DNA from 2 places in the Cupriavidus sp. genome. Region 2 is predicted to be linked to the other one. Evidence: predicted binding sites of a transcription regulator. Region 2 holds the regulator's gene; the other holds the start of a gene.
What was found. Region 2 encodes FNR, which switches genes on or off when oxygen is low (the NO sensors DNR and NnrR bind a similar motif). Its sites were predicted from a motif close to TTGATNNNNATCAA; they were not measured.
Positions count from the first base shown of each region.

Region 1 (11,988 bases), on a different contig from region 2:
CTATTCACACCAGTTTTGCGGTGGGCTTCAAGAGCACCGATGGCGTGATTTCCGCGGTGATCAGCAAGTACGACGGCATCATGGTGGCTGCCAAGCAGAATGTGCGCGCGTTGCCGGTGGTGGGTTCCACTAACGCTTACTGGGACTTCGTGGCATTCAACGATACGTCCGCGCAGTTCAACCGCGCGTCGACCACCATCCTGAGCGTCGATGCCGTCAACAACATGTACACGCGCAAGCGTAACGAAGACGGCCGTCTGGATACCTGGAAGCAGAATTTCCCGACCAATGGCCTGCGCTACCGCGCGAAGAGCGCCGGCGCGGACGAAGCGTTCCAGTTGACGCTGGGTAACACCGGCGTGGGCGTAAACGTTGGCCTGCATGTATCGAAGCCGTACTTCGATATCTCGGTGGGTCGTCCGTGATGGAAGCCTGACGACGCGTCATGACGTAGAAAAAAAGCCCGCGGGTGCATAAGCACCCGCGGGCTTTTTCACATCAGAAATCCATCTTCTGCCCCGGTTCCGGCACGATCACGGCGGTGGTGGCCGCCGTCCCCATTGCGGTCTTCAGTTCCGCCGGCGTGCCACGCGCCATCGGACTGGTGCCGTAGTGCATCGGGATCGCGTACTTCGGCTTGATAAAGTCGCGCAGCGCTACAGCGGCATCCTGCGGACCCATCGTGAAATGGTCGCCGATCGGGATCATTACCAGGTCGGGCTTGTAGCGATCGGCCACCATGATCATGTCGCCGAACAGGGCGGTATCGCCCATATGCCAGATCTTGAAGCCGTTCTCCATCTCGATGATGTAGCCCACCGGCTCGCCGCCGTAGTGAACCTCATCCTTGCCGGTGGCCGGGTTCTTCCACGACAGCTCCGAGGCATGTTCGGCATGCACCGCCGTGATCTTGGGGCCGTTGGCACCAAATGGCAGGATGGTGCCACCCTTGCCAAAGCTCTGCGCCAGGTTGGCCGGCACAATGCCCAGGCTTATCAGTTGTCGACCCATGCCGCCGGCGTTCCAGATTGGCGCGTTGTTGAGCTTGGCCAGATCCGGCGCATCGCCAAGGTGATCGCCATGGGCATGCGTGACCAGGATCAGGTCGACCTTGCCCAGCGCCGACAATTGCTTGAAGGCTGCCGGTGTCTTCGGATTGCCGGTCAACCACGGATCGACCACGATCACCTTGCCACCGGGCGTGGTGATGCGGATGGCGGACTGGCCCAGCCAGAGCACCTCGGTTTTCCCGGCGGCGGTTGGGGCCGGCGTGGTGGCCGGCTGCGAGGGCACCGGTGGATTGGCAACCTGCGATGCGCAGGCGCTGAGCGCGGCAACGGCGCAGGCCAGCAACAGGTGGTGCAGGCGAACCGGTGAGCGTGGGGAGTCAGTGAGACGAGGAGGGTGAGAGGGGTGAGAGGGGCGGTGTTTGAGCATGCTGGTCCCTGGTTGAAGTGGTATCGACAGCGGAGCCGCACCGCTTCAGGGGTATCACGCAGGCACTGAGGCGTTGCGTTGGGAAGTATTTGCAGGTCGAACCGCGCTGTCAACTGGCGATATCGCTCGGCTCCCGATTCGAACTTGTAACGCCGGATTCCAGAAATGACCCGCCAGCGCCGTTGCCAGGCCGTTACTGGCGCGGCGTGCTTACATCTGCTCACCATCACGTAAACCAATGTAATCGTTCGACGTCCATCATGTATTCCGTAGAGAGGGCCAAGGTTGGCCCGACAAGGAGTCAAAGATGCGCAAGTCGATTCGTTACGCTGGTATTGCTGTCCTGAGTGCCACCATGCTGGTCGCGGGGACCGCCTCGGCGCGCGACCGCTACCACGGCGGTGGCGGCGGATCGGCGGGTGCCGCAATTGCGATAGCCGCCGTGGCCGGCCTGGCGCTTGGTGCGCTGGTTGTCAGCCAGCCTGTGGTAGCCGCGCCCGCGCCGGTCTATGCGCCGCCGCAACCCGTGTATGCACCGCAACCGGTCAGCTATGCCGCGCCGGCTGTGCCGCCGGGCTACTGCTATAGCCGCTACGACGGCGCCTATGTACCTTGCGGCCGTCCGGCACCGGTCCAGTATGCCCCGCAGCCGTATTACGGGTATTGAGTATTTCGGGTTTGATGTTCCGCTGCATGGGGTCCGGCCCGCAGGGCAGGACCCCATATTGAGGGAATCCCGGGCTGCGGCCTAGAATGGCCGTTTTCCGCCGCGCACCGCGTGGCGTGGTCCCGGGAACCCCGTCCATGAAGCTACACCAGTTGCGCGCGCTGGCCGCCGTTTCCGAAACCGGCAGCATCCAGGAAGCGTCGCGCCTGCTGCATGTCACCCAGCCGGCCCTGAGCAAGGCCATCAAGGAACTGGAAACCAGTGTTGGCGCCACGTTGTTCGTGCGCACCAGCAAGGGCGTGCAATTGACCGCCCATGGCCAACGGCTGGTCAGCCATGCACGCCTGATAAGCGAAAACGTGCGTCGCGCCCGCCAGGACATGGAAGACATGAAGGGCACCGTGGTCAGCGACATCGTGGTGGGCGTGACGCCCGTCAGCGCGCTGCTGCGATCCGTGGGCACCTGCATGATGTCGTTCCGGCATGATTTTCCCCACGCCCGACTCCGTGTCCAGGAAATGCGCCCGGCCCAGTTGCTGGAGCAGGTGCGCGAAGGCATGCTGGATTTCGCGCTGACTTCGCAAGCGCTACCCGTGGACCGAGCGCTCGATTGCACCCAGGCTTGCCGCGTTCCGACGCTGATTGCCGGCCGCAGGGGCCATCCGCTGCGCGGCGCAACCTCCCTGAGTGCGTTGCAGCAGGCCGACTGGATGGTGCTCGATCCGCTGGCCGATCCCTCCACACCATTTCATCAGCTGTTCAGCGCCAATGGGCTGGAATTGCCGGAGCGCGTGGTGGAGTGCAACTCGATGACACTGGCGCTGGAAATGAGCCGGCTTGGCGATATCCTGCTGCTGCTGTCGGAAGAGTCGCGCCGCAGCCGCTTCCTGGTGGAAACCATGGACTTTCTCGACATCGTCGAGCCGGTGCCCGATCGCATCATCTCGCTGGTCTCGCGTGACCGGCATACGATGACGGTGGCCGCAGCGCGCCTGCATGACGAACTGCTCGCGGCGCTACGCGCCGATTTTCCCGCCGCCCTGTAATTGCCGAAGGATTCGCCAGACCTTCGTGATTACCAACGTTTATACCCATGAAAAAAAGCCGCGTGCTTTGTGGGTACACCGCTCCTAAGATCGTCCGCACCAGCACAAGACCATAACAACTGGCAGCGCAGACGGGCGACTGCCGTGACGTGCCACCACGAGGAGCCTCATGCACGAAGCCAGTCTTCCGCTGCGCAGCGATGCCGCAGCAGATATTGTCACGCCCGCGGCCAGCACTGCCGCGCGCCATCCCGGCAAACACCGCGCCGTGATTGCCGCCGCCATCGGCAACGGTCTCGAAATCTACGACTTCACGGTCTACAGCTTTTTTGCAGCCATTATCGGCCGGCTGTTTTTTCCGGCCAGCAGTCCTACAGCATCTCTATTGCTGTCATTCGCCACGTTTGGCGCCGGCTTCGTGATGCGGCCGCTGGGAGCCGTGCTGATTGGCAACCTGGCCGATCGCCGGGGCCGCAAGGCCGCTCTGACACTCACTATTGCGCTGATGACCGTGGGCACCGCGTTGATCGCGTTTACACCGTCATATGCCAGCATCGGCGTGACGGCAACCGTGCTGGTGGTGTTCGGCCGCCTGCTGCAGGGTTTGTCCGCCGGCGGTGAAGTAGGCGCGGCGTCGGCATTGCTGATGGAATCGGCCAGCAAGAACCGGCGTTGCTTCCTGGTGAGCTGGCAGGCCGCCACGCAGGGCGCCGCCGCCTTGCTGGGTGCGTTGACCGGTGCCGCCGTGTCGGCGTCATTGAGCGCGGAAGCCCTGCAGTCATGGGGCTGGCGCGTGCCGTTTCTGATCGGCCTGCTGATTGCGCCGGTGGGCATCTATATCCGGCGCCACCTTGAGGAAACCCATACGGAAGATACCGCGCACGCCAGCCTGCGCGCGGTGTTGCGCGAGCATGGCCGCACGCTGTTCCTCGGCGTGCTGCTGATGACCAGCAGCACGTCGTCGATGTACATCATGGTGTTCTATATGCCGACCTACCTGGTCAACACCGTGCATATGCCGCAGGCCACGGCTTTCCTGGCCGCATGCGTGGCGGGTTTGACGATGCTGGTGATGGCACCGCTGTTCGCACGCTTCGCGGACCGGCTGGGGCACCGCAAGCCGCTGCTGATCGCCAACAGCATTCTGTCGCTGTGCGTGATGCTGCCGAACTTCGCGCTGCTGTCGTCGGGACCGGGCCTGCCGCTGACGCTGTGCTGCATAGCGCTGTCGGTGACCATTGGCTCGGTCGGCAGCGGTGCCGGCACGGCGATGATGATGGAAGCGCTGCCGCGCCACCATCGCGCTACCGGCATGTCGATCATGTATAGCGTGGGCGTTACGGTATTCGGCGGTTTTGCACCGCTGATCGTGACCTGGCTGATTGCCACTACCGGCAGCCGCATGGCACCCGCCGGCTACCTGTTCTGCGCATCCATCATCAGTTTCATTGCACTGCTGCTGTTTCCCAGCCACCCGGGCCGCGACTAAACATCATCATGACCGACAACATTTCCAACCAGATCCCTGCAGCATTGGCCGCGTCCGCGGTACGTTTCGCCGAACTGCGCCATGGCATCCACGCGCATCCTGAACTTGGCGCCGAAGTACCGCGTACCGCAGGCATTGTTGCGGGCCTGTTGCGCGAATGGGGCTATGACGTGCATGCCGGCATCGGTGGCCACGGCATCGTCGCGCAACTGAAGGTCGGCAACGGGCAACGCCGTATCGGCATCCGCGCCGATATGGACGCATTGCCGCTGCAGGAGCGTACCGGGCTGGCCTACCAGAGCCAGGTGCCGGGCCGTATGCATGCCTGCGGGCACGACGGCCACACGGCAACCTTGCTGGCCGCCGCCGAATACCTGGCCAGCACGCGCAACTTCGATGGCACGCTGAACCTGATCTTCCAGCCTGATGAGGAAGGCATGACCGGCGCGCTGTCGATGATGGATGACGGCCTGTTCGAGCGTTTCCCGTGCGATGCGATCTACGCGTTCCACAATGCGCCAGGGTTGCCAGTGGGAATGGCCGTGGTGCAAGCTGGCCCGCAAGGTGGATCGTCGGATCGCGTCACCGTCACGTTCCGCGGCAAGGGTGGGCATGGGGCCATCCCGCATCGCGCGGCGGATCCTACACTGGCGCTGGCCCATACGGTAGTGGCGCTGCAGGGCATCATTGCGCGCAACGTGGCGCCGGTGGACGCGGGTGTGATCAGCGTCGGACAGATCGAGGCGGGCACCACGTACAACATCATCCCGGAAACGGCCACGCTGAAGCTAAGCGTGCGCGCCACCGTGCCCGAGGTGCGCAAACTGCTTGAGCAACGGATTCGCGAGGTGATCACGCACCAGGCCGCATCGTGCGGCGTGAGCGTCGATATCGAATACCAGCATCTGGTGCCGGCCATCTGCAATACCGCGGCCGAAGCGGCCATCGCGCGCGCGGCGGTAGCCAGCGTGCTGGGCAACGACAAGGTCTTGCAGGTGCCCCCATCCACGCAGATGGGCAGCGAGGATTTTGCGTGGATGCTGGAGAAGGTGCCCGGCTGCTACTTCGTGCTCGGCAATGGCACGGGGCAATGGGTGGGATGCTCGGTCCACAACGATGGCTACGACTTCAACGATGCCTTGATCCCGCTGGGTGCAGCATGCTGGGTGGCACTGGCTGAAGGGTACCTGAAGCGGGAGGAGTAAGACGGCGTGGCTTCAGGCTGCGGATGGGGGGCGCGCTGACGCGTCCTTCACCTCCACCTCGATCCCCCAATCGCCATGCTCGTACCAGTCGTCACCGAGCAGTTCCATCGGATGCTGCGTGCGGCTGGAGCCATTGCCACAGCCCATGGCATCGACGGCGCAATACTTGTCACAACCCCAGCAGATGCGTTCGGGGTGCTTCGGATGGAGCGGGAATTTCTTGGCCATTTGCAATGCGGCGGCGCGCAGGAAGGCGCCGTACGCATTGCATGGTAGGTCGTTCGGGTGTGAAAGTTGGCGATATTGCTACGGCGTTTGCGTTGAATCAAATGTGACGGCGTAGACCGGCGCAGGTGTGGAGGACCTGCCCTGTAACCGCTACTCTTCCTCGCCCCCCGCGGCCCACTCCTGGTCCAGTTGCTCCATGCTGTTGAGCAGCTTCAGCAAGTAGTGCAGCGCATGCGTGATGTCGTCGGTGGAAAAATTGGCGAGTAGCCGACCGTAGTACGCGCGGATCTTGGGTTGGGCCAGTTCCAGCCAGACGTGCCGGCCCTCTTGCGTCATGGTGACCACGCGTGAGCGGCGGTCGCGCGGGTCGGGGGCGATGGCTACGTGGCCGTCGCGTTCCATGCGGCTGATCACGCCCGACAGGTTCTGTCGCGTCACCATCAGGTACTTGGCCAGTTCGCCGATGCTCATGCCCGGCGCGGCCTGTTCACGCGACAGCGCGCCCAGCACGGCCCATTGCTGGGTGGTCAGGCCTTCGTCCTCCACGGCGCGGGTGCCCGTCTTGTGCAGCATGTTCGCGCATTGGTAGAGCCGAAAGAACAGCCGGTTGGCCAGTTCCATCTCCAATGGCGCGGCGGCGAGTTTGTCCGGAGATTCCATGTTCCTGTGCGGTTGACGGTGCGCCCGCGATTGTAGCGCGGCGGCTAGAGCGTGCCCTCGGCCAGTATCTCGCGCAACCTGAACTTCTGGATCTTGCCGGTCGGCGTGGCCGGCAGCGCGTCGCGCAGGATTAACCGTTCCGGGATGTATTGCAGCGCTACCTGCCGGGCTTTCAGGAAAGTCACCATCTCGTCGAAGCCGAGTGATTTCCCGCCCCTGGGTACCACCACCGCACATGCGCGTTCGCCGAGCCGGGCGTCGGGATAAGCGACGATGGCTACCTGCGCAACGGCCGGGTGCCGGTACAACAGCGCTTCGATCTCGAACACCGGAATATTCTCTCCGCCCCGGATGATGACGTCCTTGCTGCGGCCGCTGATGCGAATATAGCCGTCGATATCCAACGAAGCCAAATCGCCGCTGTCGAACCAGCCCTCGTCGTCAGTGGCGTTCAGGTGCGGACGCTTCAGGTAACCGCCGAAGTTCGACGACGACCGCACCAGCAGCCTGCCGACCTCGCCGGGCGCGGCAGCGTTGCCATCAGGCGCTGCAATCCGGACTTCAGCGCCCGGCAAGGGGCAGCCGTCAGTCGTGCAGGCGCGGTGGTCGTCGTCGTGCGGATGGATCAGCGTGACTGCGCCATTCTCGGTCATGCCCCAGGCCGAGACGATCTTGGCGCCCAGCACTTGGCGGGCCTGCTCGACGAGCGCGCCCGGGATCGGAGCCCCGGCGCAGAGAAAGGTTTTCAATGTAGGCACCGGCGCGGCGGTTTCCTGCACCTCTCGCGTGAGGTCGGTCAGGAACGGGGTCGACGCCATCGTGAATGTCACGCCCTCGGTGCGAATCACGTCGGCTGCGATGCGCGGGTCCCAGGTGTCCTGCAATATGGCGCTGGCGCGCAGCATGATTGGCATCATCAGGCCATACATAAAGCCGGTCTGGTGTGCCATTGGCGATGCCATCAACACTACGTCGTCTCGGCCCAGTTGCAAACGCTCCGCATAGGCAACGATGTTCGACATCAGCGTATTGGCTGAATGCATGACCCCCTTGGGCTCGCCAGTGGTGCCCGAGGTGAAGATGAGCTGCGTAATGTCGTCGGGACCTGGGCGATGGCGTGTGAGTATCTCGTGCGCGTCGTCGTCGGTTTCCCAGGCAGGTACGGTCAGCAGCGCATCGAAGTCGTTGGCGCCGTTGCCATCGACCACCACCACCTGCCGCAGTCCGGGTAAATCCGCCTGCAGCGATTGGGCCATGGTTTCATGATCGAAGCCGCGAAAGACTTTCGGTACGATAAGTACCTTGGCCTCACTGTGCGCCAGCATGAAGCGCAGTTCGCGCTCACGAAAGATATGCATCAGCGGGTTCAAGACCGCGCCGATACGCGAGCAGGCCAGGTACAGCGCGGTGAACTGCCAGCAGTTCGGTAACTGCATGGCCACCACGTCGTTGCGGCCCACGCCCAGCCGTGTCAGTCCCACCGCGATGCGGTCGGCCAGTGATACCAACTGGCGATAGGTAAAGCGCCGTGTCTGGCCCGACGCCACGCTGACCGCGGCCAGTGCCAGCTTGTCCGGGCACTGCGCCAGGCACGCATCGATCTCGTCATTGATCGTGCGGTCCAGCCAGTAACCGTTGGCAACGCTCCGGGCGCGTCGCGGCGCCAGCAATACTGCATCGAAATCCATGACGTGGTCTCCGTGGAACAGGGCTTAGATCGGCACCGCATCGCGGCCCGCACGGGCGCGTGCAATGATCGTCTTCATGATCTGCGCGGTGCCATCGCCAATCTGGAAGCCCAGCACATCGCGCAGCCGTTGCTCCATCGGTCCTCGGTCGTAGCCGCCGTGGCCGTGCATCAGCAGGCACTGGTGCACCACGTCATACGCCAGCTTGGGCGCCCACCACTTGCACATGGCCGCCTCGGCGCTGTGCGGTGCGCCCTGGTCCTTAAGCCACAACGCCTGGAGGCAAAGCAGCCGTGCTGCTTCAACCTGCGTGTCGAAATCGGCCAGCGGATGCGAGACCCCCTGGAATGCTGACAGCGGTTTGCCGAAGGCCTCGCGCTCAGCCACATAGGCCCAGGTTTCCTCCAATGACACGCGTGCCACGGCCAGGACCTGCAGGCCGATCAGCGCGCGCGAGAAATCGAAGCCCTGCATCACCTGAACAAAACCCTTGTTCTCTTCGCCGAGCCGATGGTCGATCGGTACGCGCACATTCTCGAAGAAGATCGAACCGCGCCCGATGGCGCGCTGGCCGTGGCAGTCGAAGCGGTTGGTGGTGACGCCGGGCAAGTCCATCGGCACCAGCAGCGCGGTCACGCCGTAGGCGGCCATTTCACGCGTGCCGGTGCGGCCGAAGACTACCGTGGCGTCGGCCTGATCGGCAGCAGAGATCGAGGTCTTCTCGCCGTTGATCACGTACTCGTCGCCAATCCGTTCGACGCGTAATTGCAGGTTGGCGGCGTCCGATCCGCCGCGCGGTTCAGTCAGGGCGATGGCCAGCAACGCTTCACCGCGCGTGAGTCGCGCGAGCCACGGGGCGACTACTTCGGGCTTGCCGTGATGCGCCAGGATTTGCCCGTTCAGCGACGCCAGCAGGTTGATATACGACAGGCTCAGATCGGCGCGTGCCACCTCTTCGTGAATTACGCCGGCCGCCAGGCACCCGAGCCCCTGGCCGCCATACTGCTCGGGCAATTCGGGCGCGATAAAGCCCATCTCGCCCATTTCGCGCATCAGCGCGCGGTCGAGCTCGCGGGTCTGGTCGCGTTGCTGGAAACCGGGTGCGATGCGGTCGGTGGCAAAGCGCCGGGCATGGTCGCCCAGCGTCACCAGGTCTTCATTGAGGTAGGGGTTCATGGTGTCTGTCTCCGGTATGACTCTGCGGCGCGCGCTGGCGAGGTGTTACTTCGCGTATTTGCGGAAGTCCGGCTTGCGCTTTTCCTTGAGCGCATTGACGCCCTCGCGCGATTCCTCGGTGTCGTAGTACAGCTTCAGCGCGTACATGCCCATGCCGGCAATGCCGCTCTGGTGCGCGGTATCCATATTGAAACTGCGCTTGGCGATGGCCAGTGCGGTGGGGCTGCGCTCGCACAGTTCCTCGCCCCATTTCTGGACTTCGGCGTCGAGCTCTTCATGGGGCACGCAGGCATTGGCCAGGCCCATTGCCACGGCTTCAGCGCCCGAATAGCGGCGGCACATGTACCAGATCTCACGGGCCTTCTTCTCGCCGACCACGCGTGCCAGGAATGCGGTGCCATAGCCTGGGTCGACCGAGCCCATCTTCGGCCCTACTTGGCCAAAGACAGCTTTCTCGGAGCAGATGGTCAGGTCGCATACGGTGCAGAGCACATTGCCGCCACCGATCGCAAAACCCTGCACGCGTGCAATCACCGGCTTCGGCACATTGCGGATGGTGTCGTGCAGTTCTTCCATGGGCAGGCCGATGGTGCCGCGTCCGTCGTAGTTGCCGTCGTGCGCGGACTGGTCGCCGCCGGTGCAGAAGGCGCGATCTCCCGCGCCCGCCAGCACGATGGCGCCTACTTCGCGGTCATAGCCGGCCCTGTTCAGCGCCTTGATCAGCTCGTCGCAGGTCTGGCCGCGGAATGCGTTCATCTTGTCCGGCCGGTTGATCGTGATCCAGGCCACGCCGTTGCGAACTTCGTACAGAATGTCTTCGAATGCCATGTCTCGCTCCTTGGAATGTTTGGGGTAGTGCTTAGCCGTTCATGGTCAGACCGCCCGACACGCTCAGGACCTGGCCCGTCACAAAGGCGGCGTCATCGCTCGCAAAGAACAGCACCGCGCCGGGCAGGTCTTCAGGCTTGCCGATGCGGCCCAGTGGAATGGCGCGCGTGAAGGCCTCCATCAACTTGTCCGGATTACCCGCGCCTTCCTTGTATTCGGCGAACAGCGCCGTATCGGTGGGACCAGGGCAGACCACATTGACCGTGATGCCGTGACGCGCATGCTCGCGCGCGATGGTCTTGGAAAACGACACCAGTCCGCCCTTGCACGCGGCATAGACCGCTTCGCCCGATGAACCGACGCGCGCCGCATCGGACGCGATATTGACGATGCGCCCGGCCTTGCGTGCCGCCATGCCCGGCAGCACTGCGTGGTGCATATGCAGTGCGCCGGTCAGGTTGATCGCGATGAGCTTGTCCCACTGCGCGGGCTCGGTCTTCGTGAATGGCTTGAACACATCCCAACCGGCGTTGTTGATCAGGATGTCGATCGGGCCGAGCTTCGCTTCAGCGGCAGCCACGGCTGCATCGACGGCCGCGCGATCAGTGATGTCGCAGGCAAATGCTTCGGCCGTGCCGTCTGCCGCGCAAATATCGGCAGCCACTTTCCGCGCGGCATCGAGGTTCATGTCGAACACGGCCACACGTGCGCCTTCGCTGGCAAAACGCCGGCAGGTGGCGCCGCCGATGCCACCGCCGCCCCCGGTGACGATGACTACCCGATCCTGGAACCGCTTCATGTCGCTCCTCCTAAATAGGTAAAGATGTTGACCTATATTAGGAGTGCGAAAGACGGACGGCAAGGAACAATCACGGTTGTGTCGTGATCGTTAACCCTAGATAAACTGGAAGGATGTGGAGTAAAGCAGAAGTGGGCTGCGATCACTTGCGGCCCATGAAGGAAAGATATTTACGTATATTGCGCTGTCGTCGGCGGGGGCGGCATTACCCAGCCGACCGTTTCAGTCGCATCGACACGGCAAAGCTGTCCGCCGGATGTACGGTCACGGAGACTTCGAAGGTGGCGCCGGTATCGTCCATATAGCGCCGCAAGATCTTGAGTACTGCGCTACCCGGCGCAAGTTGCAGGGCATCGGCAATCCGCGCATCGGCCAGTACGGACGCACGCACGTCCTGTTCGATCTCGGCAATCTGCTTGCCATGCCGGCTTTCGAGCAGCGAACTCACCAGCATGCGCGGTGACTTGCGCACCGCTTCGGCAATATCCGTGTAGACCGGATCTATATACACATCGGTCCAGGCCATTGGTGTGGCGCTGGTGGCATCGCTCATCCGCACGCTGGAGATCCGCAGCCACTTCGCTTGGTCGATGCAGCCGAGATCCTTCGCAAGATCGCCGGTTGCCGCCACGGTATCCACCGACTGCACCACGCGCCGGTGCTCCTCGCCGAACTGCATCAGGTCTTCCACCGACGCCAGCGTTGGCCGGAATACTGGCTTGGGGATCGCTGCCTCGACACGTGTGCCCACGTTCTTGCGACGCG
Region 1 is NZ_DBHKYV010000028.1:74,336-86,323, reverse strand. It holds gene ACO550_RS27110 (hypothetical protein) at 1-425, shown strand, start outside; gene ACO550_RS27105 (metal-dependent hydrolase) at 499-1,353, opposite strand; gene ACO550_RS27100 (mechanosensitive ion channel protein MscS) at 1,745-2,104, shown strand; gene ACO550_RS27095 (LysR substrate-binding domain-containing protein) at 2,242-3,150, shown strand; gene ACO550_RS27090 (MFS transporter) at 3,320-4,639, shown strand; gene ACO550_RS27085 (M20 aminoacylase family protein) at 4,648-5,844, shown strand; gene ACO550_RS27080 (DUF3079 domain-containing protein) at 5,857-6,072, opposite strand; gene ACO550_RS27075 (MarR family transcriptional regulator) at 6,223-6,732, opposite strand; gene aliA (cyclohexanecarboxylate-CoA ligase) at 6,777-8,420, opposite strand; gene aliB (cyclohexanecarboxyl-CoA dehydrogenase) at 8,445-9,596, opposite strand; gene badI (2-ketocyclohexanecarboxyl-CoA hydrolase) at 9,642-10,424, opposite strand; gene badH (2-hydroxycyclohexanecarboxyl-CoA dehydrogenase) at 10,456-11,223, opposite strand; gene ACO550_RS27050 (UTRA domain-containing protein) at 11,429-11,988, opposite strand, start outside.
Region 1: the regulator FNR is predicted to act here: its motif matches at 6,160-6,173, upstream of ACO550_RS27080 (DUF3079 domain-containing protein).

Region 2 (11,988 bases):
TTCGCGCAGGATGCCGACGAAATTCTTCTGGCCGTTGACCGGCAGGCGCAGCGTGACCCTGGCTTCAGCACCGGCAAAGCGGACGAAGTCGGCAAACTTCTTGAGCGGACGGTCCAGGCCTGGCGACGACACTTCGAGGCGCTCGTAGTCAACGTTTTCAACGGTGAGCACGTGCGTAAGCTGACGGCTTACCTTCTCGCAATCCTCAATGACGATGCCAGTTTCAGGCTGATCGATATAGACACGCAGAAGTCCGGCCGGGGCACGCTCAAGCTCAACCAACTCGTAGCCCATGCCGATAAGGGTGGTTTCGATCAAATCTGCCAGATGCACTGTAATCCCGAGTAGTGGCTTTCAATACCTTGGCAGACACTGGACAACACAACGTTCTGAAATCGAGGTTCCGAAACGACCTGTAAGCCCTGCCTGCCACATCACCCCCGGCAGCCATGCGCCATGTGACGCAAACCGGCCGCAAGCACAAATGGGCGAACCAAAAAAAAATGGGCGCAATGCCCATCATTCGCCCATCCTCGCTGAGGATGATACTTTTGAATAGACTTTGATTATACGCGGATTATGTCCAAAAGGCAAAAGCCGATTGGTCCGCGCCGGGATGAGGCGCCTGCCGGTACTTGCCGGCAGGCACCCCGACCCGCATCAACGATGACCGCCGCGTCCGCCGCCGCCACCGCTACCACCACCGCGTGGCCGACGATTGCCGCCGCCACCCTTGTTGGCCTTGGGCATCACATTGCCGTTGACATCGCCTCCGCCGCCACCGCGGCGCTGGCGATTGCCGCCGGCATTGCCAACATTTCCGGCACTGCCGGCGTTTCCACTCCGACCGCCGCGGCCACCGCCACGAGGACCACCCGGGCCGCCCGCGCCGCCCGCGCCGCCCGCGCCACGCATGCCGCCACCACCCATGCCGCCGCCAAACTTCGTTGTATGCGACGTCAGCGGTGCCGGTCCCGAAGGGATGTAACCCATCGATGTCTGCATCGGATCAGGCTGACCACCGCGGCCGGCGCTGCCGCCGCCACGATTGCCGCCGCTCTTCTCGAAGCGCGGCAGACCATCCATGCCGGTGTGCATCGGCATGCCGGCAATGGCAGCTTCCGTACGCTGCTTGCGGCCACCGACCTTGGTCATGCCCTTGCCACCCTGCTCACCCTTGGATGGCGCCTTCAGGCCGACTGCCGACATCAGGTTAAGCACTTCGGTGCCTTCGAGTTCCTGCCAGCGACCACGCTTGAGGCCGCGCGGCAGCAGGAACTGACCATAACGCGTACGAATCAGGCGCGATACCGTGAGCCCCACGGCTTCGAACATGCGGCGCACTTCACGGTTGCGGCCTTCGGTCAGCGCCACGTGATACCACTGGTTCACGCCTTCACCACCACCATCGGCGATGCGCAGGAAATTGGCCTCGCCGTCATCGAGCTGGATACCGTGTAGCAGGCGCTGGCGATCGGCTTCAGCCAGTTCGCCCAGCGTACGCACCGCGTACTCGCGCTCCACGCCATAGCGCGGATGCATGAAACGGTTGGCGATGTCACCCGACGTCGTGAAAATCAGCAGGCCTTCAGTATTGAAGTCCAGGCGGCCGACGGCCACCCACTTGCCGCTCTTGATCCGCGGCAAGCTGTCGAACACGGTCGGACGGCCTTCCGGATCCGACTGGCTGACGATTTCCCCTGCCGGCTTGTGGTACAGCAGCACGCGCGGCGGCTTGGACGACACCCTGCGGTGGATCAGCTTGCCATTCACGCGAACCTGGTCGGCCGGCAGAATGCGCTGACCGATGTGGGCCGGCAGTCCATTGACCGACACACGGCCCTGGAGGATCAGTTCTTCCATCTCGCGACGGGAGCCCAGGCCGCCCTCGGCCAGCACCTTGTGCAGCTTCGGCGCATCGTCATCCGACGTCAGCTCGCGCACCGGCTTGGCCTTGGTACGCGGCACGACCATGTCTTCCTGGTCGAACTGCTCGGAGATCACGAAGCGGAACAGGTCCTCGCCACCAGCGGCCGTCTTCTGCGCGCCGCCGGCGGGCTTGCCGCCCTGCTTGCCGGGCCTGTCGCCCTGACGCTGCTCGCCCCTGCCGCCTTGCTTGCCGGCACCGGGCTTGCCCTTGCGCTGACCATTCCGGTCACTCCGGTCACCGCCGCGCTCGGCATTCCGGTCGCCAGTCCGATCGCTCCGGTCACGCCTGGCAGGCTGCTCGGCCACTGGCTTGTTTTCGCCATCGACCAGGGCGGCCTTGCGCTGCGGCTGCTGCCGGCGCTTGCGCTGGCCCTGGCCGGCTGGCGCCTGGGCAGGCTGCGCATCACCGGACTCAGGCTGCGGCGCTACCTGCGCGCCAGCGTCCGCAGCGGGCGCCGGCTTGCGACGGCCACGACTACGCGGCGCCGCGGGCTGGGCACCCTCGCCACCTTCAGCCGCCACGGCGGGGTCGCCCTCGCCGCGGCCATCCCGGTCCTGTGCCGCCTGGCGGCGCGTGGCCACCAGGTTGCGCAGGCCGCGCCGAAGCCCCTTGCGGCGCGGTGCGCCGTCGGCGTCGTTACCCGAATCGGGGGCTGCGCCGGTGTCGCCCGGCACGTCCGGCTGGCGGACGTCTTGCTCAGCGGAATCAGACAAAGTATTCACTATCGATGTTGCAAGTTATTCAGTTGGACACGCGCTCGTCGTCGTCCTCGGTCGGCAATGGCAGTTCGCCAGTCCGATCCGGACCTTCGTCGGCCGCCGCTTCGGGAGCCTCGGTGCCCACGTGGAAACCGTTGGCGTGAGCCACCGGCGCATCGTCGTCCTGCCCATCATCCTTCACGGGCAAATGCGCGACGCTGGTTTCTTGTTCATCCTGCCCGGCTTCGCCCCCGGAATCAGGTTCGGTGCCGGCCGCATCCATATGCTCCGGCGCCTCGGCGGGCGGAGTCTCCGGCACTACGGCGGATATCTCCGTAGCGCCAGCCGCGTCGCCGGTTTCGGCAAACGCTTCCTCGTCACCCACCGGCGGGTTGGCCGTGGCGATTTCCTCGAAGTCGATCGCCTGCTGATCGAGCAGCGCGGCCTGCGCCTGTGCCTGCGCATCTTCCAGCGGTGGCAACTCGTCCAGCGAACGCAGCCCCAAGTCGTCCAGGAACGCCTTGGTCGTTGCATACAGCGCTGGGCGACCGGGCACATCGCGATGGCCGATGACCTCGATCCAGCCACGATCCTCGAGTTTCTTGACTACGTCCGTGCTGACCGTCACGCCGCGGATTTCCTCGATATCGCCCCGTGTGACAGGCTGGCGATACGCAATGATGGCCAATGTCTCCATCACCGCGCGCGAGTACTTTGGCGGCTTTTCCGGATTCAGGCGATCCAGGAATTCGCGCATCTCCGGGCGGCTCTGGAACCGCCAGCCACTGGCCAGGGCAACGAGTTCGACCCCGCGCTGCTGCCAGTCCTGGCGCAATTCTTCCAGCAACACCCGGATGGTGTCGGCACCGACGTCGTCGGCAAACAACCGCCGCAGATCGCCAACGCGCAGTGGCTCCTGCGCACAGATCAACGCGGTCTCGAGGACGATCTTCGCCTCTTGGGTATTCATGTGATTGCGTGCAGCCTGTCTTTGCACCTGCCCCCGGATCCATCCCGGGGCACTGGAGATTGCAGATACAGCGGCGCCGAAGCTTTCCGCCATCTCATCGCGCAGCCAGCGCGCATGCCTTCTGGCAGCGCAGCCGTGCACATCTTTCCTTGCATCGAGTTGCCGGTCTGTCCGGCAGGAGATCGTCCGGGCCTGGCAGGCTTCGCCAGTCGACGGACCTCTTGCGTCGCGCCTTCTCCCTTCGGGGCGGACAATCGCCAGGGCCACCGAATGGCCAAGACGGCAAGAAAATACGGATATCGGCTCAGGCAACCCAGACAACAATCGCCTTGACCCGGCGCCACCTTCCACACCGCCGTCGGCCTTTTAACCAGATCTTTTGAACCGGATGGACTGTGGGAATGGTTCCGGCATGCCTAAGCAGCCCCGAAACCCTGGACCGACACCCCAGATCAGGAATGTCGCCCCGGCGACGCCACGAGCATGACGCGGCGCGATACCGTGGTTCTCGCGATTGTATGGCATTCCGCCCCCCGCCCGCAACCCGCCGCTGTGGTCGATTCAAAACACCACGCAAAAACCGTGTTGCGCGAGCGTATCAGGAAGCCAGATCGCCCGCGCCACGCCGAGCGCGCCAAACCCGATCACCACCAGCGCCGACGCGGTCCGAATCACCGGCTTGCGTGACAACTGCCGCAGATAGCCAGACAACCCCGAGATCACCAGCAGGTTAGGTAGCGTGCCCAATCCGAACGCACCCATCACGAGCGCACCCGATGGCGCATTGCCAGCGAGCAGCGCCATGGCGAGTGCCCCATAAACCATGCCGCAGGGTACCAGACCCCATGCCAGCCCCATGCCATAGCGGCGCAACATCGGCGGGGTGCGCTGCTCGCGTCGCACCGCTGCCGGCACGTATCCCGCCACCGATCCCGCCAGGCGCACGACGTGCGATGCGGCACGCGATGCCAGCCGCTCGATCCAGCTGACAAGACTGGTTCGCCCGCGTAGCAACCACAGCCCGGTAAGAACCAGCATCACACTGCCGGCCGCATAGAGCCAGCGCTGCAGTGGCAGATACTCCTGCTTCCACACGGTTGCGCCGACCGCGCCCATCAATGCGCCAAGCAGCATGTAGGTGGTCAGGCGTCCGGCGTGCATCACGCACAGTTCGGCCCACCAGCTACGCGGCGAGCGATGCACGATCGCGGCCACCCGGCGCGTGCCGTTCTGCTCCGCGGCAATCGCAATGCCACCGCACATTGCGGCGCAATGCACGCCGCCAAGCAGGGCCACCAGAAAAACGCTTAAAAGTACACCAAATGGCAACTGTTCCTCGCTTCCGCGTCACTCGACGCTGTAAAATGCCTGCATCGCGCCCTCGCTTCAAGCGCATTCAAAACGAGCACTTCAATTGTTGACTTCCATTCCCGTCACCGAGATGTCGCCCCGCTGTTCCACGTGTGCCATGGGTCAGCTTTGCCTGCCCGTGGGCATGTCGCAGCAAGACCTCGTGAAAATGGACACGCTCGTGCAGGAACGCGTTCGTGTTCACAAGGGTGAAACGCTGTACCGCATGGGAGAGCCCCTCACCGCGGTCTATGCGATTCGCTTCGGCACACTGAAGACGCACGTCACGATGGAAGACGGGCGCACGCAGATCACGGGCTTTCACCTGCCCGGCGAAGTGATCGGTCTCGACGGGCTCAGCGAGATGCAGCACGCATCGGATGCCACGGCACTCGAAGACACCGAAGTCTGCGTCGTGCGGTTCGATGACCTGCAGGTATTGTCGGGCCAGCTTCCGTCGCTGCAAGGCCAGTTCCTGCGCCTGATGAGCAAGGAAATCTCCCAGGACCAGGTGATGCTGATCACGCTCGGCTCGATGCGTGCCGAGGAGCGTCTCGCGGCGTTCCTGATCAACATGTCTGAACGACTGTCGGCGCGCGGATACTCCTCGACAGAGTTCGTACTGCGCATGAGCCGCGAGGAAATCGGCAGCTACCTGGGCCTGAAGCTCGAAACCGTCAGCCGACTGTTCTCGCGCTTTGCGGAAGCGGGGCTGATCCAGATTCGTCAGCGCCATGTGAAGCTGGTCGATATGGAGGGTATCAAGCAGGTCTACAGCCGATCCTGCTGAACGGCGCCTTCGCGAGCAACATGCAAAAGGCCGCACCGGAGCGCATCCGGTGCGGCCTTTCCGTTTTCCAGGGTTCCCAGGCACTTCATGCATACCGGACCTATTCGAGTTCATCGGTATCGCTGAGCTTCACCGGCATCGTGTACAGCGTCAGCCCGCTGGACAACGCGCAGAACAGCCACGCCACCAGGAATCCCACCGTATAGACCGCCTGCCGCGATGCCTCGACCGGATGCCCGAAAAAACTGAGATCACCAGGATCCACCACCGAGAACACCACGGCCGTTGCCGCGCCTCCCATCAGGAATGCCGGCCATAACACCCACATCAGCCAGCGCAATCTCATGGTTGCCTCGCTGGTGTCCGGGCATGGTCAACATCGACCTTCTCCACGACCAGGCCATGACGGGTGGCATCCCCGACCGGCATATCGGCATGCGTGCTTGCCAGCCAGATCGTGATGCCGCAACCAATCATGGCCAGCAGCGGTCCGCTCATCAGGATCCACGGCCATGGCTCCTTGTACCAGGGCTTGGCGGGATGTGGGGTCATTGCGCTCTCCTCTTGGTATCGTCCAGCTTCACAGATAAAGCATCACAGATTGCGGGGTACGATAAAACTCGTGCTTTGCCGGATCTGCACCGCACGCGCGGGTTCCGCTTCGGCGGTCACCGTCACGCTGATCTTGTACGTCCCCTGCCTGGCATCGTCGATCGGCACGCGGATCCGGATTGGCAACAAGCGGTTCGATGTGGGCGACAACGCTTCCGCGGTGTGATCGTATTCGACGACCATCCCCTTCAACTCATCACTGCCGGCCTGCACGCGCACCTTCATCGGCGCTTCCGTTGTGTTGATCAACTGGAGTCGGTACACGTTCTCGATCCAGCGCCCTTCCACCTCGCGGCCAAGTGCGCCGCGATCGCGGATGATGTCGACCTTGAGCGGGGTGCGCATGGCCAGCGATGCGACAAATCCTACGGCCAGCAATAACCAGATCATGGTGTAGACGATTGTGCGCGGGCGCATCAGCCGTTTGCGTGCATCGGTCACGGACAGGCTCTTGCGCATCGCATTTTCCGATGTGTACCGGATCAGCCCGCGCGGATACTCCATCTTGTCCATGACCTGATTGCAGGCGTCGATACATGCCCCGCAACCAATACACTCGTACTGCAGGCCATCGCGGATATCGATCCCGGTCGGACACACCTGCACGCAGATGCTGCAGTTCACGCAATCGCCCAGGCCTGCCGCATGATGGTCTGCCTTGCGCGAACGGCTGCCACGCGGTTCGCCACGCCCCACGTCATAGGTCACGACAAAGGTATCGCGATCGACCATCACGCTCTGGAAACGCGCGTACGGACACATGTACTTGCAGACCTGCTCGCGCATGAAGCCCGCATTGCCCCACGTCGCAAACGCGTAGAACAGCATCCAGAAGGTTTGCCACGGGCCCAGCGAGAATTGCAGGATCTCGCTGCCCAGCTCACGGATCGGCGCGAAGTAGCCAATGAAGGTGAACCCCGTCCACAACGCGATGGCCACCCACAGCGTGTGCTTGGTCGCCTTGAGCCGGAGCTTGCGCAGGCTCCACGGGTCGCCGTCCAGGCGGATACGGGCGATGCGGTCACCTTCGACACGCCGCTCGATCCACATGAATATCTCGGTGTAGACCGTCTGCGGACAGGCATAGCCGCAGAACAGCCGCCCCGCAATAGCCGTGAACAGGAACAGTGACAGCGCCGAGATCACCAGCAGCACTGCCAGGTAGATCACGTCCTGCGGCCACAACACCAGTCCGAAGATATAGAACTTGCGTGCACCGAGATCGAACAGCACTGCCTGGCGGTCGTTCCATTGCAGCCACGGCGTGCCGTAGTAGACGAGCTGGGTCAGGATCACCAGCCAGACACGCCAGCTTGAAAAGGCGCCGGTCACCGAGCGCGGATAAATCTTGCGTCGTACCTCGTACAACGCCTCTTCGCTAGCCTCCGCGGCGCTGCCTGCGGGCGGCGCTGGCCGCCAGCCGGGGGCCTCGGTCCGGTCCCGCGTTGCGGGGGGAGATTCCAGGGGCGCGTTCATTGTTTAGCCCTCATGCTCCGGCGCGGGCGGTACGCCGCCCAGCGTCGGAGCGGTTTGTCATTGCCCTGCAGGCGCCGTGTTCGACAGGCCCCAGATATAAGCCGTCAGCATGCGGATGCGTTCCGGCGTCAGGATTTCCTCATGTGCCGGCATATGGCCGTTATGACCCTTCAGGATTGCATCGGTGATCGATCCTTCGGAGCTGCCATACAGCCACACCTTGTCGGACAGATTGGGAGCACCGAGCGCCTGGTTCCCCTTGCCGTTCGCACCATGGCATGCGGCACAGGTCGACTTGAACGTACCCTCGCCGCGCGACGCACGGATCGGGTCGTAGGTCAGTCCCGACAGCGAGCGCACGTACTGCGCCGTGTCCCCGGCCAGCTTGCCGTCGATGGTGCCTGCGAACGGCGGCATCATGCCGTTGCGGCCCTTGGCGATGGTCTGCTGGATCGTCTCGGGGTCGCCGCCGTAGAGCCAGTCGTTGTCCGTCAGGTTCGGGAAGCCGCGGCTGCCGCGTGCATCGGAACCATGGCATTGCGCGCAGTAGTTCAGGAACAGGCGCTGACCAATCTCGCGCGCATCGGGGTCTGCCGCCACCTGCTTGACGTCCATCTTCAGGTACTTGGCATAGACCTCGTGCTGCATCTTCTCGGCGGCCTGCCGATGCGCGGCCAGTTCGCCCTGCGTGGACGTCTTCAGAACGCCCGCGTACGAGCCCAGGCCCGGATACAGCACCAGGTAACCGACGCTGAACACGCAGGCCAGCAGGAACATCCACATCCACCAGCGCGGCAACGGATTGTTCAGTTCGCGCAGGTCGTCGTCCCAGACATGGCCGGTGTCGTCGGTGGTGCTGACGCCCTTTGGCATCTTGCGTTGGGAAAACAGCAGCCACACGCACCACGCGATGCCGATCAGCGCAATGGCCGTGATGTAGTAGCCCCAGAAATCGGAAATAAAATCGCTCATGGTTACGAATTCCGGCTTGGATGATTGGTTTCGTCCGGCAAGGCAAACGGCAACATCGCCGATTCCTCGTTGGCGGCCCGACGACCACCCGACCAGGCCCACCAGCAGATGGCCAGGAAGGTCAGCATCGACAGGACAGTGGCGACAGCGGTCACGATCACCATGGCATTACTCCTTCGCTGGCGCCGACGCTTGCGCGGCGGGTGCAGCCGTGGCGGCGCTACCGCTGTCGAGCCGGACGTTGCGACGGTTCAGGCCCAGGCCTTGCAGGTAGGCCACCATTGCGTCCTCTTCGGTCTTGCCCACCAGTTCTTCCGGTGCGCGCGCAATTTCGTCGTTGGTATATGGCACGCCCAGGCGTTGCAAGGCACGCATGCGGGCCTGTACCGCATCGGTCGGCAGCGGCGTCTTTTCGAGCCACGGATACGACGGCATCACCGACTCGGGCACCACGTCACGCGGATTGCGCAGGTGAATCCGTTGCCAGTCATCGGAGTAACGGCCACCGACGCGTGCCAGGTCCGGACCGGTACGCTTGGAACCCCACAGGAACGGATGATCGAACACCGATTCACCGGCCGTGGAGAAATGGCCATAGCGCTCGGTCTCGGCCTGCAGTGTGCGCACCTGTTGCGAGTGGCATCCCACGCAGCCTTCGCGGATATAGATGTCGCGCCCCATCAGGCGTAGTGCCGAATACGGCGTGATGCCCGGGTCGGGCTCGGTGGTCGAATGCTGGAAGAACAGCGGCACGATCTGCACCAGGCCGGCAATGCTCACCACGATGATGGTGGCGATGATCAGCCAGCCGACATTCTTCTCCAGCGTCTCGTGCCTGAAGAAACCTTGATTTTGAGACATCGTTGCAATCCTCGGCGATCAGTGGGCAGAGGCCGGCAGGCTGGCCGGGATCGGCGCATCCACGGCGGGCTTGCCCGCGATGGTGCGGAACACGTTGTAGGCCATGATGAACATGCCGCCCAGGAAGCACAGGCCACCCAGCAAACGGATCAGGTAGAACGGATACTTGGCCTTCACCGCTTCCACGAACGCGTAGGTAAGCGTGCCGTCGGGCTGCGTGGCGCGCCACATCAGGCCTTCCATCACGCCGGCAATCCACATCGAGGCGATATAGAGCACCACGCCAATCGTTGCGACCCAGAAGTGCAGTTCGATCAGCCGCGTGCTGTACATCTGCTTCTCGCCGAACAGGCGCGGAATCAGGTAGTAGAGCGAACCGATGGAGATCATCGCGACCCAGCCCAGTGCGCCCGAATGGACGTGGCCGATGGTCCAGTCCGTGTAGTGCGACAACGCATTCACGGTCTTGATCGACATCATCGATCCTTCAAACGTGGCCATGCCGTAGAACGACAGTGCGACAACCAGGAACTTGAGGATCGGGTCGGTGCGCAGCTTGTGCCAGGCGCCCGACATGGTCATGATGCCGTTGATCATGCCGCCCCACGACGGCGCAAGCAGGATCAGCGAGAACACCATGCCCAGCGACTGCGCCCAGTCTGGCAGCGCGGTGTATTGCAGATGGTGCGGACCTGCCCACATGTAGGTGAAGTTGAGCGCCCAGAAGTGGACGATCGACAGGCGGTACGAGTAGATCGGGCGCTCGGCCTGCTTGGGGATGAAGTAGTACATCATCCCGAGGAAGCTCGTGGTCAGGAAGAAACCGACCGCGTTATGGCCGTACCACCACTGGATCATGGCATCCTGCACGCCTGCATAGGCGGAGTACGACTTCCACATCGACGCCGGCATCTCGATGTTGTTGACGATGTGCAGGATCGCAATCGTCAGGATGTAGGCACCAAAGAACCAGTTGGCAACGTAGATGTGCCGCGTCTTGCGCTTGATGATCGTGCCGAAGAACACTACGGCGTAGGCCACCCAGACCAGCGTGATCAGTATGTCGATGGGCCATTCGAGCTCGGCATATTCCTTGGAACTCGTAATGCCCATCGGCAGCGTGATCGCGGCGGCCACGATGACGAGCTGCCAACCCCAGAACGTGAAGGCCGCGAGCGGGCCGCAGAACAGGCGCGCCTGGCAGGTACGCTGCACCACATAGTAGGACGTGGCAAACAGCGCGCTGCCGCCGAATGCGAAGATCACCGCATTGGTATGCAGCGGTCGCAGCCGGCCGAACGACAGCCACGGTGTATTGAAATTCAGATCTGGCCAGATCAGTTGCGCCGCAAGCAGAACGCCTACGGCCATGCCGACGATCCCCCACACTACGGTCATGACGGCAAACTGCCGCACCACGCCGTAATTGAAGGTGTCGACGCGTGGAGACGCGGTGGTGACAGCCATTCAGACCCCCAAGCTAAGTAAGAATAAACCTATTGACAGTGTGACTTTAGAAAAACCGCGCACTTGTCGCGTTGACCTCAATCAATGTCGATGCATCGCAGACGAACTGTTTGTGCCTGGTGTTGTCAGTGCACCGATTTAAAGTCGATTCAGCAGAAATTTCGCGGTTGCCAAGCGCATCCTGTCGATGTCAGCGCGCTGTATCCGGGCCCTGCGGCTTGTCGTTGTCGAGCAGGATCGCCTCGCCCGGGCGGTCCAGGTCGTCGTACTGCCCGGCATGCAAGGCCCACCACAATGCGCCGGCGATCAGCGCCACCAGCATCAGGCTCATCGGCACCAGCAAATACAGCGTTTCCATTTACGAATCCCCGATCCGGGCAGGCGGCTTGACACGCAACAGCCGCCAGGCATTGGCCACCACCAGCAGCGATGACACAGACATGCCGATACCGGCCATCCATGCCGTCACGTGCCCCGTGGCCGCCAATGGAATGGCCACCACGTTGTAGGCAAAGGCCCACCCAAGGTTCTGCCGTACGACCCGGCGCGCGCGCCGCGCCGCGGCTATTGCAGTGGCCACCTCGGCCACGCCACCGTGCGTCAGCACCGCATCGGCGCCCGCCTGCGCGAGAGGTGCGCCACTGCCAATCGCAATCGAGACTTGCGCCTGCGCCAGCACCGGCGCATCGTTGATACCGTCGCCAACCGCAAGCACAATCGCGCCGCGCCGTTGCAACGTACTCACATACGCGCGCTTGCCCTCGGGGGTCACTGCCCCGCGTGCGGTCTCCATGCCGAAGCGCGCGGCACACCACTGCACGGCCGCGGCGGCATCACCAGATACCAGATGGCATCGCACACC
Region 2 is NZ_DBHKYV010000030.1:60,768-72,755, reverse strand. It holds gene rimP (ribosome maturation factor RimP) at 1-333, opposite strand, end outside; gene rluB (23S rRNA pseudouridine(2605) synthase RluB) at 661-2,643, opposite strand; gene scpB (SMC-Scp complex subunit ScpB) at 2,672-3,598, opposite strand; gene ACO550_RS28025 (urease accessory protein UreH domain-containing protein) at 4,160-4,927, opposite strand; gene fnr (fumarate/nitrate reduction transcriptional regulator Fnr) at 5,013-5,738, shown strand; gene ACO550_RS28015 (hypothetical protein) at 5,839-6,084, opposite strand; gene ACO550_RS28010 (hypothetical protein) at 6,081-6,290, opposite strand; gene ccoG (cytochrome c oxidase accessory protein CcoG) at 6,333-7,826, opposite strand; gene ccoP (cytochrome-c oxidase, cbb3-type subunit III) at 7,884-8,798, opposite strand; gene ACO550_RS27995 (CcoQ/FixQ family Cbb3-type cytochrome c oxidase assembly chaperone) at 8,801-8,962, opposite strand; gene ccoO (cytochrome-c oxidase, cbb3-type subunit II) at 8,967-9,659, opposite strand; gene ccoN (cytochrome-c oxidase, cbb3-type subunit I) at 9,678-11,126, opposite strand; gene ccoS (cbb3-type cytochrome oxidase assembly protein CcoS) at 11,317-11,484, opposite strand; gene ACO550_RS27975 (heavy metal translocating P-type ATPase) at 11,485-11,988, opposite strand, start outside.